3 regions of the Ruegeria sp. BG9 genome follow, and region 1 is predicted to be linked to each of the others. Evidence: riboswitches for the same ligand, from Rfam matches in the RefSeq annotation. Region 1 holds a riboswitch; each other region holds the start of a gene.
The links. A riboswitch is a leader RNA that binds a small molecule or an ion and turns the genes downstream of it on or off. The one in region 1 is predicted to bind cobalamin.
Positions count from the first base shown of each region.

Region 2: linked by a shared signal. The riboswitch ahead of ACR0I8_RS11040 (DUF1636 family protein) and the one ahead of nrdH (glutaredoxin-like protein NrdH) in region 1 are both predicted to bind cobalamin.
Region 3: linked by a shared signal. The riboswitch ahead of ACR0I8_RS11625 (DUF4198 domain-containing protein) and the one ahead of nrdH (glutaredoxin-like protein NrdH) in region 1 are both predicted to bind cobalamin.

Region 1 is NZ_JBQFSY010000009.1:43,045-48,622, forward strand. Features, by position in the region: gene ACR0I8_RS16055 (DEAD/DEAH box helicase) at 1-1,548, shown strand, start outside; cobalamin riboswitch at 1,637-1,828, shown strand; gene nrdH (glutaredoxin-like protein NrdH) at 1,914-2,135, shown strand; gene nrdI (class Ib ribonucleoside-diphosphate reductase assembly flavoprotein NrdI) at 2,139-2,564, shown strand; gene nrdE (class 1b ribonucleoside-diphosphate reductase subunit alpha) at 2,546-4,669, shown strand; gene nrdF (class 1b ribonucleoside-diphosphate reductase subunit beta) at 4,681-5,578, shown strand, end outside.
Region 2 is NZ_JBQFSY010000005.1:318,860-324,437, forward strand. Features, by position in the region: gene ACR0I8_RS11030 (ABC transporter substrate-binding protein) at 1-285, opposite strand, end outside; gene ACR0I8_RS11035 (ABC transporter ATP-binding protein) at 298-1,074, opposite strand; gene ACR0I8_RS11040 (DUF1636 family protein) at 1,071-1,418, opposite strand; cobalamin riboswitch at 1,525-1,729, opposite strand; gene ACR0I8_RS11045 (hypothetical protein) at 1,764-2,252, opposite strand; gene ACR0I8_RS11050 (hypothetical protein) at 2,249-2,470, opposite strand; gene ACR0I8_RS11055 (D-lyxose/D-mannose family sugar isomerase) at 2,590-3,255, opposite strand; gene ACR0I8_RS11060 (carbohydrate kinase family protein) at 3,274-4,200, opposite strand; gene ACR0I8_RS11065 (glucokinase) at 4,229-5,188, opposite strand; partial or broken gene ACR0I8_RS11070 (GH1 family beta-glucosidase) at 5,255-5,578, opposite strand, start outside.
Region 3 is NZ_JBQFSY010000006.1:71,303-76,880, reverse strand. Features, by position in the region: gene ACR0I8_RS11640 (enoyl-ACP reductase FabI) at 1-256, shown strand, start outside; gene ACR0I8_RS11635 (hypothetical protein) at 316-495, shown strand; gene ACR0I8_RS11630 (FKBP-type peptidyl-prolyl cis-trans isomerase) at 508-936, opposite strand; cobalamin riboswitch at 1,186-1,387, shown strand; gene ACR0I8_RS11625 (DUF4198 domain-containing protein) at 1,516-2,301, shown strand; gene cbiM (cobalt transporter CbiM) at 2,308-2,919, shown strand; gene ACR0I8_RS11615 (cobalt ABC transporter permease) at 2,916-3,494, shown strand; gene cbiQ (cobalt ECF transporter T component CbiQ) at 3,494-4,276, shown strand; gene ACR0I8_RS11605 (ABC transporter ATP-binding protein) at 4,273-4,923, shown strand; gene rplQ (50S ribosomal protein L17) at 5,026-5,445, opposite strand; gene ACR0I8_RS11595 (DNA-directed RNA polymerase subunit alpha) at 5,564-5,578, opposite strand, start outside.

The DNA.
Region 1 (5,578 bases):
ATGCGAGACGAGCGGCGAGCGCTGGCCCGTGGTGCACATATCGTGGTTGCAACGCCGGGTCGCTTGCGCGACCATATCATGCGCGAGTCGATTGATCTGACCGCCGTGCGCGCCGTGGTTCTGGATGAAGCCGACGAAATGCTCGATCTGGGATTCCGCGAAGATCTTGAGTTCATTCTTGAACAGACACCGTCCGAACGTCAGACGCTGCTGTTTTCCGCTACGGTTCCCCGCGCCATCGCCTCCCTCGCCGCCCGCTACCAGCGCGATGCCGAGCGTGTCAGCACCGTCAGCGAGCGCACGCAACATGCCGATATCGAATACCGCGCAATGAATGTGGCCCCGCGCGATGGTGAGAACGCAATCATCAACGTGCTGCGCTTCTACGAGGCCCCCAACGCCATCATCTTCTGCAACACCCGCGCCATGGTCAGCCGCCTGACAGCGCGGTTGTCGAATCGTGGATTCTCGGTCGTGGCCCTGTCCGGCGAGTTAACGCAGAGCGAACGTTCGAATGCGCTGCAAGCCATGCGCGACGGGCGCGCCCGCGTCTGTGTGGCGACCGATGTGGCCGCGCGCGGGATCGACTTGCCTAACCTTGATCTGGTGATCCACGCGGAACTACCGAACAGCCATGAAACGCTTCTGCACCGCTCGGGCCGAACCGGACGCGCCGGGCGGAAAGGCGTCAGCGCGTTGATCGTACCGCCCGCATCGTTCAAAAAGGCGCAACGCCTGCTGAAATTCGCCAAGCTGACCGCCGATTGGGGATCTGCACCCTCGGCCGATGAGGTTCAGGCGCAGGACATGCAGCGGATGTTTAGCTCGGATGACTGGACCGTGGAAGTAACCGAGGGGGAAAGTGCGCTGGTCGACGATCTGGTCTCGCGCTTTTCACCGCAGCAACTCGCGGCGGCCTATCTGCGTCAATACGGGCGCAAACATTCCGCCCCGGAGGAGCTGAACGACACGCCCGACGCAGCGCCAAAGCCGAACGCACCCTTTGGCCCAAGCGTGTGGTTTTCGCTGTCGGAAGGACACAACGAAAACGCCTCGCCTCGCTATTTGCTGCCCATGTTGTGCAAGGCGGGGAAGATCACCAAAGACGATATCGGCGCGATCCGCATTTCTGACACCGAAAGCCATATCGAGATTCGCGAAAGCAGTGTCGCAAGTTTTCTGAAGGCCATCGGCCCCGAGATGACGGTCGAAGGCACCAAGACCCTTGTGCAACTGGACGCGCCACCCGCCCTTTCCGGTGGTGGCCGCAAAGGTCCCAAGCGCGACTTCAAAGGCAAGAAACGCCCCGAACGTCCGGCCCGCGCAGCTGAGCCTCAGCCCGCAAAACCGCGTCGCAAACCGGCCGAAAAACCCGAGCCCGAAAAGCGGCCCAAACGGGATCAGGCCCCCTCGGGCGATCAGCACAAGAAACCAGCGCGCCGTCCGAAAGGCCCGCCTCCGCCCAAAGGCAAGCCAAACAGCAAGAAAAACCGCGCGCGTGCGGCTGCGATGAAGGGTGGCAACGCGATGCCCAAGCGGAAAAAGTAAACCGCCTTAGCGCACGTGGCAGGTAGTGCAAGCGAAGAAATTTATTTTCTTTGCCACACCATATATTGACAACCTGCCGCCGCCGAACCCAATATGGTGTTGCTTCGGTTCTTTCGATTCCTGTTGAAAGCTAAGAGGGAAACCGGTGAAAAACCGGCGCTGCCCCCGCAACTGTAAGCGGAGAGTTCGGCTGAACACGCCACTGAAAGCGTGCTTTTGGGAAGGCCAGTCAGAACGATGATCCGCAAGCCAGGAGACCTGCCGCAAGCGTGAATGAAAACCACGAACGGAGGGTTCGGGGGCGTGTGACGGGCCTTTTTTTGCCCAAGGCGTCCTCGGCTTTGATTAAAGGGACAGAGGACGACATGAGCATTACCGTATATTCCAAACCCGCATGCGTACAATGCACCGCCACCACCCGCGCGCTGGATGCAAAAGGCATCACCTATGACGTCATCGACCTGACCCAGGACGACAGCGCCATGACCCATGTGACCGAGCTGGGCTATCGTCAGGCCCCTGTCGTTGTGGCAGGCAGTGATCACTGGTCGGGTTTCCGCCCGGACATGATCGCCCAACTGGCCTGACCCATGGCCGCGCCGACCCCGGCGCTGGTCTATTTCTCATCGAAATCCGGAAACACCCACCGCTTTGTCTCGCGGCTGGGCCTGACCTCTTTCCGCATTCCGAGTGGAATGGACCCGCTGCCTGACCCCGGACTCCCCTATGTGCTGATCAGCCCCACCTACGCCGACGGCGAAGGGCGCGGGGCGGTTCCGAAACAGGTGATCCGGTTCCTGAACGACCCGGACAGACGCGCCGGGATCGTTGGGGTGATCGGCACAGGCAACCGCAATTTCGGTGCGACCTACGCTTTGGCCGGTCGCATCATCGCCCAGAAATGCAACGTACCGCTGCTCTACACATTCGAGCTGGCCGGAACAGAGACCGACATCGCCCGCGTCCGCGCCGGGCTGGAAAAACTAGGGAGAAACCTATGCTCGACAGCAGCGTAAACGAGCAGGACTATCACGCGTTGAACGCGATGCTGAACCTCTACGATGGTGAGGGTAAGATCCGGTTCGATGCCGATCGTATGGCCGCACGGCAGTATTTCCTGCAGCACGTCAACCAGAACACCGTGTTCTTCCACTCGCTGGACGAAAAGCTCGGGTATCTGGTGTCCGAGGGCTACTATGAAGAGGCCGTTCTGGACCAGTATTCCAAGAACTTCATGCGCAAAATCTGGGATGCGGCCTATGCCAAGAAGTTCCGGTTCCCGACCTTTCTGGGCGCGTTCAAATATTACACCTCTTATACGCTGAAAACCCGTGATGGGCAGCGTTTCCTGGAACGCTATGAGGATCGCGTCGTCATGACCGCGCTGGCGCTGGCGCGCGGCGATGAGGCGCTGGCCCTGTCCTTCATGGAAGAAATCCTCGACGGCCGCTTCCAGCCCGCCACGCCCACCTTCCTGAACGCGGGCAAAGCCTCACGCGGCGAGCTGATCTCATGCTTCCTGCTGCGGTTGGAAGACAACATGGAGAGCATCGGTCGAGGCATCAACTCGGCCCTGCAACTGTCCAAGCGCGGTGGTGGTGTGGCGCTGCTGCTGACCAATATCCGCGAGCACGGCGCACCGATCAAAGGGATCGAGAACCAGTCCTCGGGCGTGATCCCGGTGATGAAACTGCTAGAGGACAGCTTCTCTTACGCCAACCAGCTGGGTGCGCGGCAAGGTGCGGGTGCGGTGTATCTGAACGCGCACCACCCGGACATCATGCGCTTCCTCGACACCAAACGCGAAAACGCGGATGAGAAAATCCGTATCAAAACGCTGAGCCTTGGCGTGGTGATCCCCGACATCACTTTCGAGTTGGCGAAGAAAAACGCTGATATGTACCTGTTCTCACCCCATGACGTGGAAAAGGTTTACGGCGTGCCGTTCTCGGAAATCTCGGTAAGCGAGAAGTATCACGAGATGGTCGATGACAAGCGCATCCGTAAATCCAAGGTCAATGCGCGTGAGTTTTTCCAGACCATTGCCGAGATCCAGTTCGAATCCGGTTACCCCTACGTGATGTTCGAAGACACGGTGAACCGGATGAACCCCATTGCGGGCCGAATTAACATGTCAAACCTGTGTTCCGAGATTTTGCAGGTCAATGAAGCGTCCGAGTTCAACGATGACCTCAGCTATTCGCATCTGGGCACGGATATTTCCTGCAACCTCGGCTCGCTGAACATTGCCAAGACGATGGATGGCGGCGATCTGGGCCGCACTGTCGGCGCTGCGATCCGGGCGCTGACGGCGGTGTCCGAGATGTCGGCAATCGACTCCGTGCCCTCGGTGCGTCGCGGCAATGATGAAAGCCACGCGATTGGTCTGGGACAGATGAACCTGCACGGCTTCCTCGCCCGCGAACACATCCACTATGGCTCGCCTGAGGGGGTCGAGTTCACATCCGTGTACTTCGCGGCCATGGCCTACCACGCGATCCGCACCTCCTGCGAGCTAGCGCAGGAGCGTAAGGCGTCCTTCAAAGGGTTCGAGACGTCAGACTATGCCTCGGGCAACTTCTTCGACAAATACACCACCCGTGACTGGCTACCCGAAAGCGAGCGGGTCAAGGCACTGTTCGACGGCATGACCCTGCCCACCCGCGACGACTGGGCAGCGTTGAAGGCAGATGTGATGAAACACGGCCTCTATAACCGCAACCTTCAGGCCGTGCCGCCGACAGGGTCGATCAGCTATATCAACAATTCGACCTCTTCGATCCACCCCATCGTCTCGAAGATCGAAATCCGCAAAGAGGGTAAGATTGGTCGCGTCTACTACCCGGCGGCTTTCATGAACAATGAAAACCTCGAATACTACCGCGATGCCTATGAGATCGGCCCTGAGGCGCTGATCGACACCTATGCAGCGGCGACCGAGCATGTGGATCAAGGCCTGTCACTGACCCTGTTCTTCCCGGCCGAGGCGACGACCCGCGATATCAACCGTGCGCAGATCTACGCGTGGAAGAAAGGCATCAAAACCATCTACTACGTACGTCTGCGCCAGGAAGCCCTTGAAGGTACCGAGGTGCAGGGCTGCGTATCCTGCTCGCTGTAAGGGGAAACGATATGAAAGACATGATCCAAACCAAGATCCCCCGCGCCATCAACTGGAACCGGCTGGAAGATGACAAGGACCTTGAGGTCTGGAATCGCCTGACGGTCAATTTCTGGCTGCCGGAGAAAGTGCCGCTTTCCAACGATATCCAAAGCTGGGCGACGCTGACGGACCATGAAAAGCAGCTGACCATCCGCGTTTTTACCGGCCTGACCCTGCTGGACACAATCCAGAACACGGTCGGTGCCCCTGCCCTAATGCCCGATGCCGTAACCCCGCATGAAGAGGCCGTGCTGACCAACATCGCCTTTATGGAGGCGGTGCACGCGCGCAGCTACTCTTCGATCTTCTCGACGCTCTGTTCGACCAAGGAGATCGATGAGGCGTTCCGCTGGTCCGAAGAGAATCCCCATCTGCAGGCCAAGGCCGAGGCGATCCTGAACACATACGCTCCGGGCAATGACCCGCTGAAACGCAAGATCGCGTCGGTGTTTCTGGAAAGTTTCCTGTTCTATTCCGGCTTCTACTTGCCGATGTATTGGTCCAGCCGGGCCAAGCTGACCAACACCGCCGACCTGATCCGCCTGATCATCCGAGATGAGGCCGTGCATGGCTATTACATCGGCTACAAATTCCAGCGCGGCTACGAGAAGCTCTCTGAGGCGGAACAGCAGGAGTTGAAGGATTATGCCTTTGGCTTGATGTTCGAGCTTTACGGGATCGAGAACCAATACACCGAGGAACTCTATGACGAACTCGGCCTGACCGAGGATGTGAAGGTCTTCCTCCACTACAACGCCAACAAAGCGTTGCAGAACCTCGGGTTCGAGGCCCTGTTCCCGCCCGAAGTCTCCGAGGTCAACCCGGCGATTCTGGCGGCGCTCAGCCCAGACAGTGAGAACCACGACT
Region 2 (5,578 bases), on a different contig from region 1:
TTCAACCGTCGGGTATTTCGGAGCGAGTTCGGGAATGTCACCGCGCTGCGCGTCGAAATCGGGGCTGGTCTTGTACCAGCCGGTGATGCCGGTCAGACCAACGATGCTGTCCTGAAGACCCAGCGCAAAGGCCATGTCGGTCATGTTCATGTCATGAACCACGATCCGCTCGGGCTTGGTGTCGAACACCAGAGGTTCACCGCAATTGTCGACGGTGATCTCTTGCGCGGCAGCGCCGCCCGCCAGCGCGCCTAGGACCGCAGCGGACAAGAGTTTCAGTTTCATCAATCTCTCCTGTTAAGATGAAAGCTTTCGTTTTCGGATGTCCAGCGCGGGGATCACGCGCCCTTCATGCTGGAAACACAAATAGTCAACACCAAAAGTCTCGCGCACGCGGTCTGGCGTCAGAACCTCGGCGACCGGGCCGAAGGCCGTCAGCTGAGCGTTCTTCATCAGGGCGACGTGGCTGGCGAATTCGGGGATCATGACCAGATCGTGGACAATCATCACAACCGTCACACCCAACTCGGCGACCAGAGACAGCATGTGCCCTTTGGCATCCGGGTCTAGGTGGTTGGTCGGTTCGTCCAAAAACAGCAGCGAGGGGTTCTGCGCCAACGCCCGTGCGATATGGGCGCGCTGGCGCTCTCCACCCGACAGCTTTGCCATCTGTTTGCCCGCAAAATGGGACAGTTCGGTGGTGTCGAGCACACGCTGCAGGTCCGCTTGAAGAGCCTCGGCGGATTTGTCGGCCCTGATCGGGATTTGCCCAAGGGCCACATAATCGCGCAGTTGCAGCCGCCCGTCGGGCATTTCCTGCTGGCCGACAACGGCAATTCGTCTGGCCCGCTCCAGCGACGACAGTTTCCGCAGGCTTTGCCCCTGAATACGCACATCGCCTAAAGCCAGCTTTGCGACACCGCACAAGAGGTTGAGCAGCGTCGTTTTGCCTGCCCCGTTCGGGCCAGCGACGGCCAGGATCGCGCCTTCCTCAAGGGTAAACGAGGTGTCGCGCAGCAGCACGTCGCCGTTCAGGGCGTAGTATTCCAGATTTTCAGCGACCAGAAAGCTCATGCCATGTCCTCCGGTGGCAGGCAGGGCATGCGCGACAGGGTTTTGGTATAGAGCGCCAAAGGACGGGTCGAGGCGCTGGTCCAGCCATCCTCGCTGTCCCGGAATTGATGGGCGAACTCCGCCAAAGCGCTCAGATCGGCAGGGGTTTGAATATCGCCAAACAGGTATTGCGCCTTGCCTTTGGCCTGCAGTCCGACCGTCATCGGGCGGTTGCAACCGGCCATGCAGTCGATCAGGCGTGTAGAGAACCCCTCGGGCAGCTGGCTATCCAGCGTTTCCTTCGCCGCATGCGCGGGTATCGGCCCATTGCAGGTGCCGCATATCAGGACGAAATGGTCAGCCATGGCACGGGTCGCCAACTTGAACAAAAACCAAGTGAAGGCAAAAGCCATGAATTGCATTAGCACGCGGATGTGCCATCGAGCCTCCTTCCGGGACACCCCGCCCCGGGTTGGTTAAACTGTGATGGCAGGTCTCCTGACTTGCGGGTCGTTGCTTGGCCAACCTTCCCGACCTTAGGGGCCAGTGGTTTTGTGGCGTCGCTCTCCGCTTACAGTTGCGGGGGCAGTCACGGCATTGGCCCTTGGGCCGCACCGTATTCCCATTTTCATCCCTCAGACACAGGCCGTCGGGAACCATCCAGAGCAGCTAGTCTGCTCACGCTCCTATTGTCAAGCGCCGGAATCTCGCTATCGGACCACGCGCAGGGTCGGCCTGCGGGCGGGTTGGGCCGGTCCGACGCTATTGGTCGGGAACTGGCTGGCTAGGGTCAAACCGGCCTTTATCAGGTGCGCGTCCGGGTAGCCTCCGGTCAATTCGTTCAAGGCATCGCGTGCCGCCGGAGTTTCGTCGCGGCGCATGTGATGCAGCAACCGCAGCAGGGCACATTCGTCACATGTCAGTTCTTGCCGTGTTTCAACACAAAGCGGGTCGTTGAAGGCCAGACCCAGAGGGCGGGTGTGAAGCGTGGCCTTGACGACTTTGAAGACCAGATGCGCCAAAACCAATCCTTGGTCGCGCCCCCAGTGTTCGGTTGCGACGGAAAAGGCATGTTGCCACGCCTGCGTTTCCGGCTGTGTTAAGCTTAGGATGAAGTGCCGCATGACAGGGAGCATACCGCGTTCGAAACCGTCAAAATCGGTTAAGGGCAGTGTGTGGTTAGATGCCGAGTGTTTCATGCGCGTTCCCTTTTGGGTTTGAGGGATTTCGCAACCAATGGGTGGACGTTTCGCGGAAGGGTGCAGGGTTCGACCGGTGTTTCAGGACGCGGTGATGCAGCGCGGACGGAAAAGCTGAGATCATCCTCGATCGCCTGCCTCAGTTTTGGTTTCAATGCGCAGCCATGGCGGCTGGCAACGGCGTCCATGGCCAACAGGTCGGCGAGGGATTTTCGCATGTGAGGTTATCTTTCGGTCGCAAAAATGGGACCGGGCGATGATTCCAAGGAATCTGACTGGGTCAGTCGTTAACTGACTAAATTAGTCAGAAAATGCAAGCGCGAAATTCTTAATGAAATCAGTAGTCGGCAACCAACAGGAAATCCGGTGCCGTGTCTTCTTCGATTGTTGCAAAGCGCGGGATCGGGTCTTCAAATACGTTGTCCGTCCGGTCGTCATTCACGGTTGAGACTTCGCCAATCAAGCAATCCCCACCTTCCGCCCAGAAGGCATGCCAGATGCCGGGCATCAAGGTCACGCTCTGACCTGGCTTCAAGCGCAAATGCTCTCCGGGCCGTATGGTGACAGGGCAGGCATCGCTGGGAACGGTGACCGGGGTATCGCGGTCGACACCGCCATCGGGGTCCGAGGCATAGATTTCCATAACCAGATCGGCGCCCCCACGGTTGATGATATCCTCGGCTTTGACGATATGGCGATGCATCGGCGATAGCTGTTTGTCGCGAGAGATCAGCAGCTTTTCGGCATAGAGCATACCGCGTCCCCGGCTCAGATCGCTGACGTTACCGTTGCGCAGGGTGAACAGAAACAACCCAAGCTCATCGAACTTGCCTTGACCGTAATCGGTGATATCCCAACCTAGCCCATGGGCACGAATACTGTCCGCCTGGGCGCTGCGCATCTGCTCAGGTGTCCAATCTGCGAAAGGTGGCAGAACGGCACCAAATGAACTGATGAATGCCTGGGCTTCGGTCTTGATACGGTTGATTTCGGATCGTTTCATCTCAGACTCTTCGTAGGGCTATATTTCATGCGACCAGGGCGGGTTGGCTCCGGCGCGTGAGACGGTCACAGCAGCCACCTCTGCGCCCAAGGTCAAGGCGTCGCGTAGCGCGTCTGGGGACAGTGCTTTCAAGCCGGGCTTTGTCAGCTTGCCAGCCTGTTCCAGCGACGCCAAAACCCCTGCATTGAACGTGTCACCCGCGCCAACCGTATCAACAACTTGCACCGGTTTGACAGGAACTGAGACCACCGCGCCGTTGGCCAGATAGCCCGAGGCGCCCTCACTCCCACGGGTGACGATGACCGCGGAGGGGCCTGCTTGAAGCAGCAAAGGGACTTTCTGATCGTGGTTTTCCGGGCCGGGGACGATCCAGTCCAGATCCTCATCCGAGACTTTGACGATATCGGCCTGTTCGATCATCTGGTTCAACCGCGTGCGGTAGCGGGTCTGATCCTGTATGAAACCGGGTCGGATATTGGGGTCCAACATCACAGCACAGTTCGTGCCATGTTGCGCCAGCATCGCGGCATAGGCATCCGCGCAAGGCTCACAGGCAAGGCTGATGCCACCAAAGTACAGCGCTGAAACCGCGGGGAGTTGGCGCGGCATGTCCTCTGCACGTAGCATCCGACCCGCAGTGTTTTCATCGACAAACGTGTAAGTCGCGTGGCCGTCCTTCAGTTGAACAAACGCCAGCGTGGTTGGTCTGTCCGAGGCAATCACATGTGTCGTATCCACGTGGCTGGCCCGCAGGTCATCGGCCAATTGATGCCCGAACATGTCCGAGGACAGGCCAGTCAGCAGCCCAACGGGCGCGCCCAACCGGCCCAAAGCGATAGAGGTATTAAATATAGCTCCGCCGGAATGGGGAACGAAACCGTCCCGCCCGGACAAAGTCGGTTCGGCAATCATGTCGATCAGGGCTTCTCCGCAACACAGGATCATCCCACATCCTCTTCCAAAATACGCTCAGTTATCGCTGAAGCGCATTTTTACAGAAGTTGTTAGCGCCAACAATGCCAAATTCGGCCTGTTCCGAGATATAAAGGTTCATCGACTGCCGCAACTCGCTGAAGCGCCCGCCTGCATTGAACGCGTTACGGAAGGTTTCGCCAAACATCCAGCGGTTTTTCTCGGCGACGCCGCCTACAAGGAACACGCCACCGGCAGGCATCACGGTGACGGCCATGTCACCCATCAAAGCACCCAGATGGCTGATGAACAAATCTGCGGTGCGACCGGCGATCGGGTCTTTGCCGTCGCGTGCGTCCTGCAGAATATCTCGGGCGGTGCGAACCGGAGGCTGAGCTTGCCCGGCCGCCATGCCGGCGGCCTGATACAGGATTGGCAAGCCGGTTCCGCTGAGGAACATCTCAGCCTCAAGCACAAGGCTGTTGTCGAAAAAGCATTCGGGTGCCAGATCGCGGGCGGCTTCGAAGATATCGACCTCATCCCGCGTGCGCGGGGACAGGCCCACATGGCCGCCTTCGCCTGACACGGTGTGGAAATGCCCTTCCGAATAGAGCAGCGCGCCGACACCCAAACCGGTTCCAGGCCCCACGACCAATCGCGTACCCATCGGCGGAGTGGCAGAGCCTTGCAGTACTGATACCTCAGCTTCTGTCACTTCGGCCACGGACCACGCTGCTGCGGTGAAGTCATTGATCACATAGGTGTTGGCGGCCCCTGTCGCCTTGGCCAGCGCCTCCTCGGACAGGTCCAGATTCGCGTTGGTCAGTTGGATGCGCCCGTCGCGCACCGGTCCGGCCCCAGCCGCTACAACGGCTTGTGGCGCGGTGCCAATTTCATCGCGTATACGATGCAACGCGTCCAGCAGATCGGGCAGGGTGCCCGTCGGGTGTTTGTGCAATGCGGTCAGCTTACCATCAGAGACAATGCCCAGACGCGTATTCGTACCGCCTATATCGGCCACCAATGTCCAATGTGGTCGCAAAGAGCCAGACGGCTGGCGATAGGCCTGTCGTTCGGTAGAGCCCTTGGAAAGTGCGGCCTTTACAGCCGCGAAGGAGGCTTTGGGCCTACGGTTCAGCGTCTCAAAATCCACGTCTACCAATCCAAACCGTTTTTCATAGCCATAGGCCCATTCGTAGTTGTCCAGCAAAGACCAGATGAAATACCCCTTCACGGGCACATCCGCAGCCAAAGCCTGTTGCACCGCCGTCAAGTGATCGTCCAGATAGGCGATGCGCTCATCGTCTTGCTGGCGCTCGGCGCTCGCCATGCCGTTTTCTGTAACATAGATCGGAAGATCACCGGTATAGTCTTCTGCGGTTCTTTTCAGAAAACGGGTCAGGGCGTCGGG
Region 3 (5,578 bases), on a different contig from region 1:
CCCCGAAGGCATCCGTGTGAACGCGATTTCGCCCGGCCCGATGAAGACCCTGGCCGGGGCGGCAATCGGCGGTGCGCGCAAGACCTACAAGTTCTGCGACCAAAATGCACCCATGCGCTCGAACGCTACGCTGGAGGCCGTTGGCGGCACGGCGGTTTACCTGACCTCAGACGCGGGGGCTTGCACCTCGGGCGAGATCATCCGGGTGGATGGCGGTTTCCACGTGCTTGGAATGCCACAGCCGGATTTCATGTGACCATATCTTTCCCAGACGCCGCCAAGATTTGACCATCTTTCGGCGTCAGGGATATGGGCATGAGCAAAACCGACCAGATCCTTGCCAGCAATACGCGTGGCACCCAGACCAGACGGAAAACGGGGTTCCTAAGCCCCCGCGCCCGTGTTCTGCTTTTGACGCTGACCACATTGCTGGTGTTGTTCGTGTTCTTCACGCAACCGCAGGTCCGTGCAGCGCTTGACGGGCTTTGGGGCTAAGACCTCAAGCCTTCAGTTCACCGAGACAACCTCAATATCGAAGATCAGGTCCTGCCCGGCCAGCGGGTGATTGGCGTCCAGCGTCACCGTGGCCTCGTTCGCCTCGACAACCGTTACCGGCAGCGCCTGACCATCGGGGGTCTGCATCTGCAACTGGGTTCCAGGCTCTAGCGGGATGTCGTCCGGAATACCTTCACGCGGAATGTCCTGCCGCATCGCCGGGTTGATCGGACCATAGGCGTCGACACAGGCAATCTCGACCCGCTTCTTGTCGCCAACCGCCAATCCTGGCATCGCGCTGTCCAGGCCGGGTATGATCTGGCCCGAACCGACAACAAACTCTAACGGATCGCGCCCGTCTGAGCTGTCAAAGACAGTCTCGTCCAACAGCGTGCCGGTATAGTGGATGCGAACTGTGTCGCCTTGCTTGATCTCAGACATTGGGCCTCCGGGGCGTGTGGGGAATAGGGCGCCGAACACAAGCGCGCTACGCCGGAGTCTGACTCAGCGCAGGATGCATGCATCTGATTCTGATGTCCAGATTGCGGTGAAGGCGTGCGCGTCCTCTTGTCGTCGCTTACACGCGCGCCTTCAATACCAAGCGTGCAGAACAGGAACATCCGATCCTATCGACAAGATGTTATCGCTGCAGTCTTAAATAGAGATTGACCGGTGATGGGAATCTCTGCCATCAGCGTCCTCATGTCCGGTTCCGGGTTCGCCCGGAGAAAAGGGAATGCGGTGCGGGGAATTCTGATCCACCCAATGCCGCAACTGCCCCCGCAACTGTAGGCGGTGAGCAGGGCTGACACGCCACTGGGTTCCACCCGGGAAGGCCAGCCCCATGCTTTGACCCGCAAGTCAGGAGACCTGCCGGATATGCACCCTCGGAAGGGGTGTGTCACCGATGCTGGGGTGTGCATTGGGCCGATGCCCTTATTTTGGGTACATGGCTCCGTTCGTCCCGATATCAAGCAAGAAACGTGCCGGGGTTGGCACGAAGGACGAAGGAAAGACCTTGTGAAGAAACTATTTTGCACAGCTGCGGCTGCGCTGGCGATTCCAGCGATGGCGCAGGCGCATTTTCTGCTGGAATACACCACCGACACGCTGATCGAGGCGCCGGGCGACGTGCCGGTCAAGCTGATCTTCTGGCACCCGTTTGAAAACGGCCATGTCATGGATCTGGACAAGCCGCAGGAATTCTATGTGATCCACAATGGCGAAAAGACCGACCTGCTGGACACGCTGGAGCCCATCCGGTTTTCGAGCCCCGAAAACGAAGGCGCGGCCTTCCAGGGATCTGTTCCGGTCAAACGTTCGGGCGACTACGTAGTGGTCACCGTGCCTGAGCCCTATTACGAAGAGGCCGAGGATATCTATATCCAGCAGATCACCAAGGCGTTCCTGAACCGCAACGAACTGCCGACCGACTGGATGAACCCCGCAGGTCTGGCGACCGAGATCGTGCCGCTGAACAAGCCCTACAACGTCATCGCAGGTTCGACCTTCACCGGTCAGGTTCTGGCGAATGGCGAACCGGTTGCCGGTGCTGAGATTGAGATCGAGTACATGGCCGCCAAGCCCAGCTTCGACAGCCAAGCCTCGTCCGAGCCTACCGTTTCGCCGATGCCCGGTGGCGCTGTTGTCGCTATTTCCGACGCCAACGGCTATTTCTCCTTCGGTGTCCCGAAAGCTGGCTACTGGGGCTTTGCCGCCCTCGGCGCTGGTCCGGAAACCGAACATGAAGGCAAAGAGCTGAGCCAGGACGCGGTGATCTGGATCCGCGCCTGGGACATGGAGTAACCCCAGATGCACATCGTCGACGGAGCCCTGTCCAACCCGGTCGTCATCGGCGGCGCTATTGCCGCCGCTGGTGGGGTTGCCATGGGCCTCAGGTCGCTGGATCTGGACCGCATCCCCACAGCTGGGGTGCTAGCGGCCAGTTTCTTCGTGGCTTCTCTGATCCACGTGCCGATTGGGCCGTCGTCGGTGCATCTGATCCTCAATGGTCTGGCCGGGCTTCTGCTCGGCTGGGCCGCCTTCCCGGCCCTGTTTGTGGGTCTGCTGCTACAGGCAGTCTTTTTCGGCTTCGGCGGGCTGACGGTGCTGGGGATCAACACGCTCAACATCGCTTTTCCGGCCGTACTAGCGGGGCTGCTGTTTCGACCTCTGATCGGACGCGGTTCGCCTGTTCATGGCGCAATTTGGGGCGGCATTGGCGGCGCCTTTGCCATTGCAGCCACCACTGTCATGGTGGGTATCTCACTGGCCTTGTCAGGGGACGAATTCCTCCCCGCCGCCAAACTGGTCTTCTTTGCCCATGTCCCCGTGATGGTCATCGAGGCCGTCCTGACAGGATTTGCCATCCTTCTGGCGCGAAAGGTCAAACCTGAACTGTTCCTGACAAGGCCCGCCACATGAGACAGCTTGCCCTCATCCTGGCGCTGTGCGCGGCCCCTCTGCCCGCGCTGGCCCACAAGGTGATTGCCGGGGTCTTTGCGTCCGGTGACGCGATCGAAGGGGAAATCGGCTTCTCCAACGGTACCATGGCGACCGATACCGAGGTCGTCGTGACCGATCCAAACGGGGTCGAGCTGGGTCGAGCCACGACCGACGCCGACGGGTTCTTCATCTACACACCCACCGCACCCGTTGCCCATACCTTCTTTGCCGACCTTGGCGCCGGTCACGTGGCCGAGGTCACCATGCCCGCCGAGGACGTCGCCAAGATCATGGGCGTCGCCGTCCAGAACACGCCCGCAGCGTCGCCCACGCTTACGGCAGCCTCGGAGGGCCTCACAGTCGCCTCTCTCAGCGATGAGGAGCGTCAGGCCATCGCGGCCGCCGTGCGTGACGAAATACGCCCTCTGCGTCGGGAAATCGCCGCCTATCGCGAACACAACGACCTCCAGACCATTCTGGGCGGCATCGGATACATCTTTGGCCTGTTCGGGCTGGGTTTCTACCTCGCGGCGCGGAGGAAACTGGCAAGCTGATGGCACACGTATTGGGACCACAGGAACGGACGCTGGCCGAGGCTGGCACGATCGGTCAACAAGGGTTGATCACCGCGCTTGATCCACGTGTGCGCATCATCATGTCCGTTTTGTTTGCGGTGGTTGTGGTCTCCCTATCGTCCCTGCCCGCCCTTGCAGCGGCGCTGATGATCGCGCTGTCTCTGCTGGTGCTGTCCCGACTGCCTTGGCGCAAGACGCTCAAGCGGATGGTGATGATGGACAGTTTCATCATCTTTATGCTTGTCCTGTTGCCCTTCACCATGCCCGGCGACCCGATGTTTACCATCTGGGGGTTTCCAGCCAGTTGGCAGGGGTTCTGGAAAGCCGTGGAAATCGCGCTGACCGCCAATGCCGTGATCCTGACCGTGATGGTTCTGGTCGGCACAATGGAGCCTGTAACCTTGGGCCATGCCCTGCACCGGCTGCGCTGTCCGGAAACACTGGTGAATCTTCTGATGTTCACAATCCGCTACATCGATGTCCTACATGAGGAGTACCAACGCCTGCGCGCCGCGATGAAAGTCCGAGGCTTCCGCCCCGGCACCAACTGGCACACCTACCGCAGCTTTGGCTATCTGGTCGGCATGATGCTGGTCCGGGCAATCGAACGGTCCGAGCGCATCCTCGGTGCGATGAAATGCCGGGGGTTTTCGGGCAAGATGCTGTTGATGCAGGACTATAGCATCAACCGACGTGATATTGTCTTTGCTGCCGGGCTTGGAGCCCTCTGTCTAGCCCTGATCCTAGTGGACTTCGCATGACCCTCATCGCGCTGGACAACATCTGCTTTGCCTATCCCGGACAAGCACCGGTTCTGAACGGTGCTAACCTGCGGCTGGAGGCCGGGCAACGCCTGTCACTGACCGGCCCGAATGGAGCCGGGAAATCCACGCTTCTACGTATCACACTTGGGCTGCAGCGGCCGTCTTCGGGTGCGGTGACCGTCTTTGGCAAACCAAGAAGGGCGGAGGCCGATTTCCACGAAGTTCGCCGCCATATAGGCCTTGTCTTTCAAGACCCCGACGACCAGCTGTTCTGCCCCACAGTGGCCGAAGACATTGCCTTTGGTCCGCTGAACCTCGGGAAGTCACGTGATGAGGCGCTTGCCATCGTGGATCGCGTTCTCGGCGATCTCGACCTCCTGCATCTGAAGGAACGGACCACGCATAAACTGTCAGGCGGCGAAAAGCGTCTGATCACGCTGGCGACGGTTCTGGCGATGGAGCCGCAGGCCCTGCTGCTGGATGAGCCGACCAATGCGCTGGACTCCAAGAACGAGGCGCGGTTGCTCGAAATCCTGCAATCTCTGCCTCAGGCTATCCTTCTGGTCAGCCATTCTCCTGCATTTCGCGATGCGCTTGCCCCAGACGGGCTGGAATTGCGAGACGGCAAGCTGGTCGCTGTATAAGAAAGCCCATCTTGGTCGCCCCGAGGGGAACGGTTTGTAGCGGCGCATACTAAAAACCCCGCGTCGAGGACACGGGGTTCTTTTTTGAAAGCGTATGCTTTCTTATTCTTCTGCGGCCTCTTCGGCTGCAACGCGGGCCTTGTCAGCTGCGCCTTTGGCGTCGACGTCACGATCAACGAATTCGATGATCGCCATCGGGGCCATGTCGCCATAACGGAAGCCAGCTTTCAGGATGCGGACGTAACCGCCCTGACGCTCGGCATAGCGGGGGCCCAGAACTTCGAACAGCTTGGCGACGTCTTTGTCTTCTTTCAGCTGTGCTGCGGCCTGACGACGGGCGTGCAGATCGCCGCGCTTGCCCAGAGTGACCAGCTTTTCGATGATCGGGCGCAGTTCTTTTGCCTTGGGCAGAGTTGTTTTGATCTGCTCATGCTCGATGAGCGAGCCAGCCATGTTTGCAAACAGAGCCTTACGATGCTCATGAGTACGGTTCAGGCGGCGATAACCACGTGCGTGACGCATTTTTCAGTTCCTATCTTGCGTTTTGCTTTGTCTGGCCGGCGATGCGTGTCACCGGCTCTCCTTGGGGCGGAAGTGCCCGTATTGTCCCCGGAAATCCCGGGCATTTGGGAAGACGCGCTTAAAACGCGTCTTC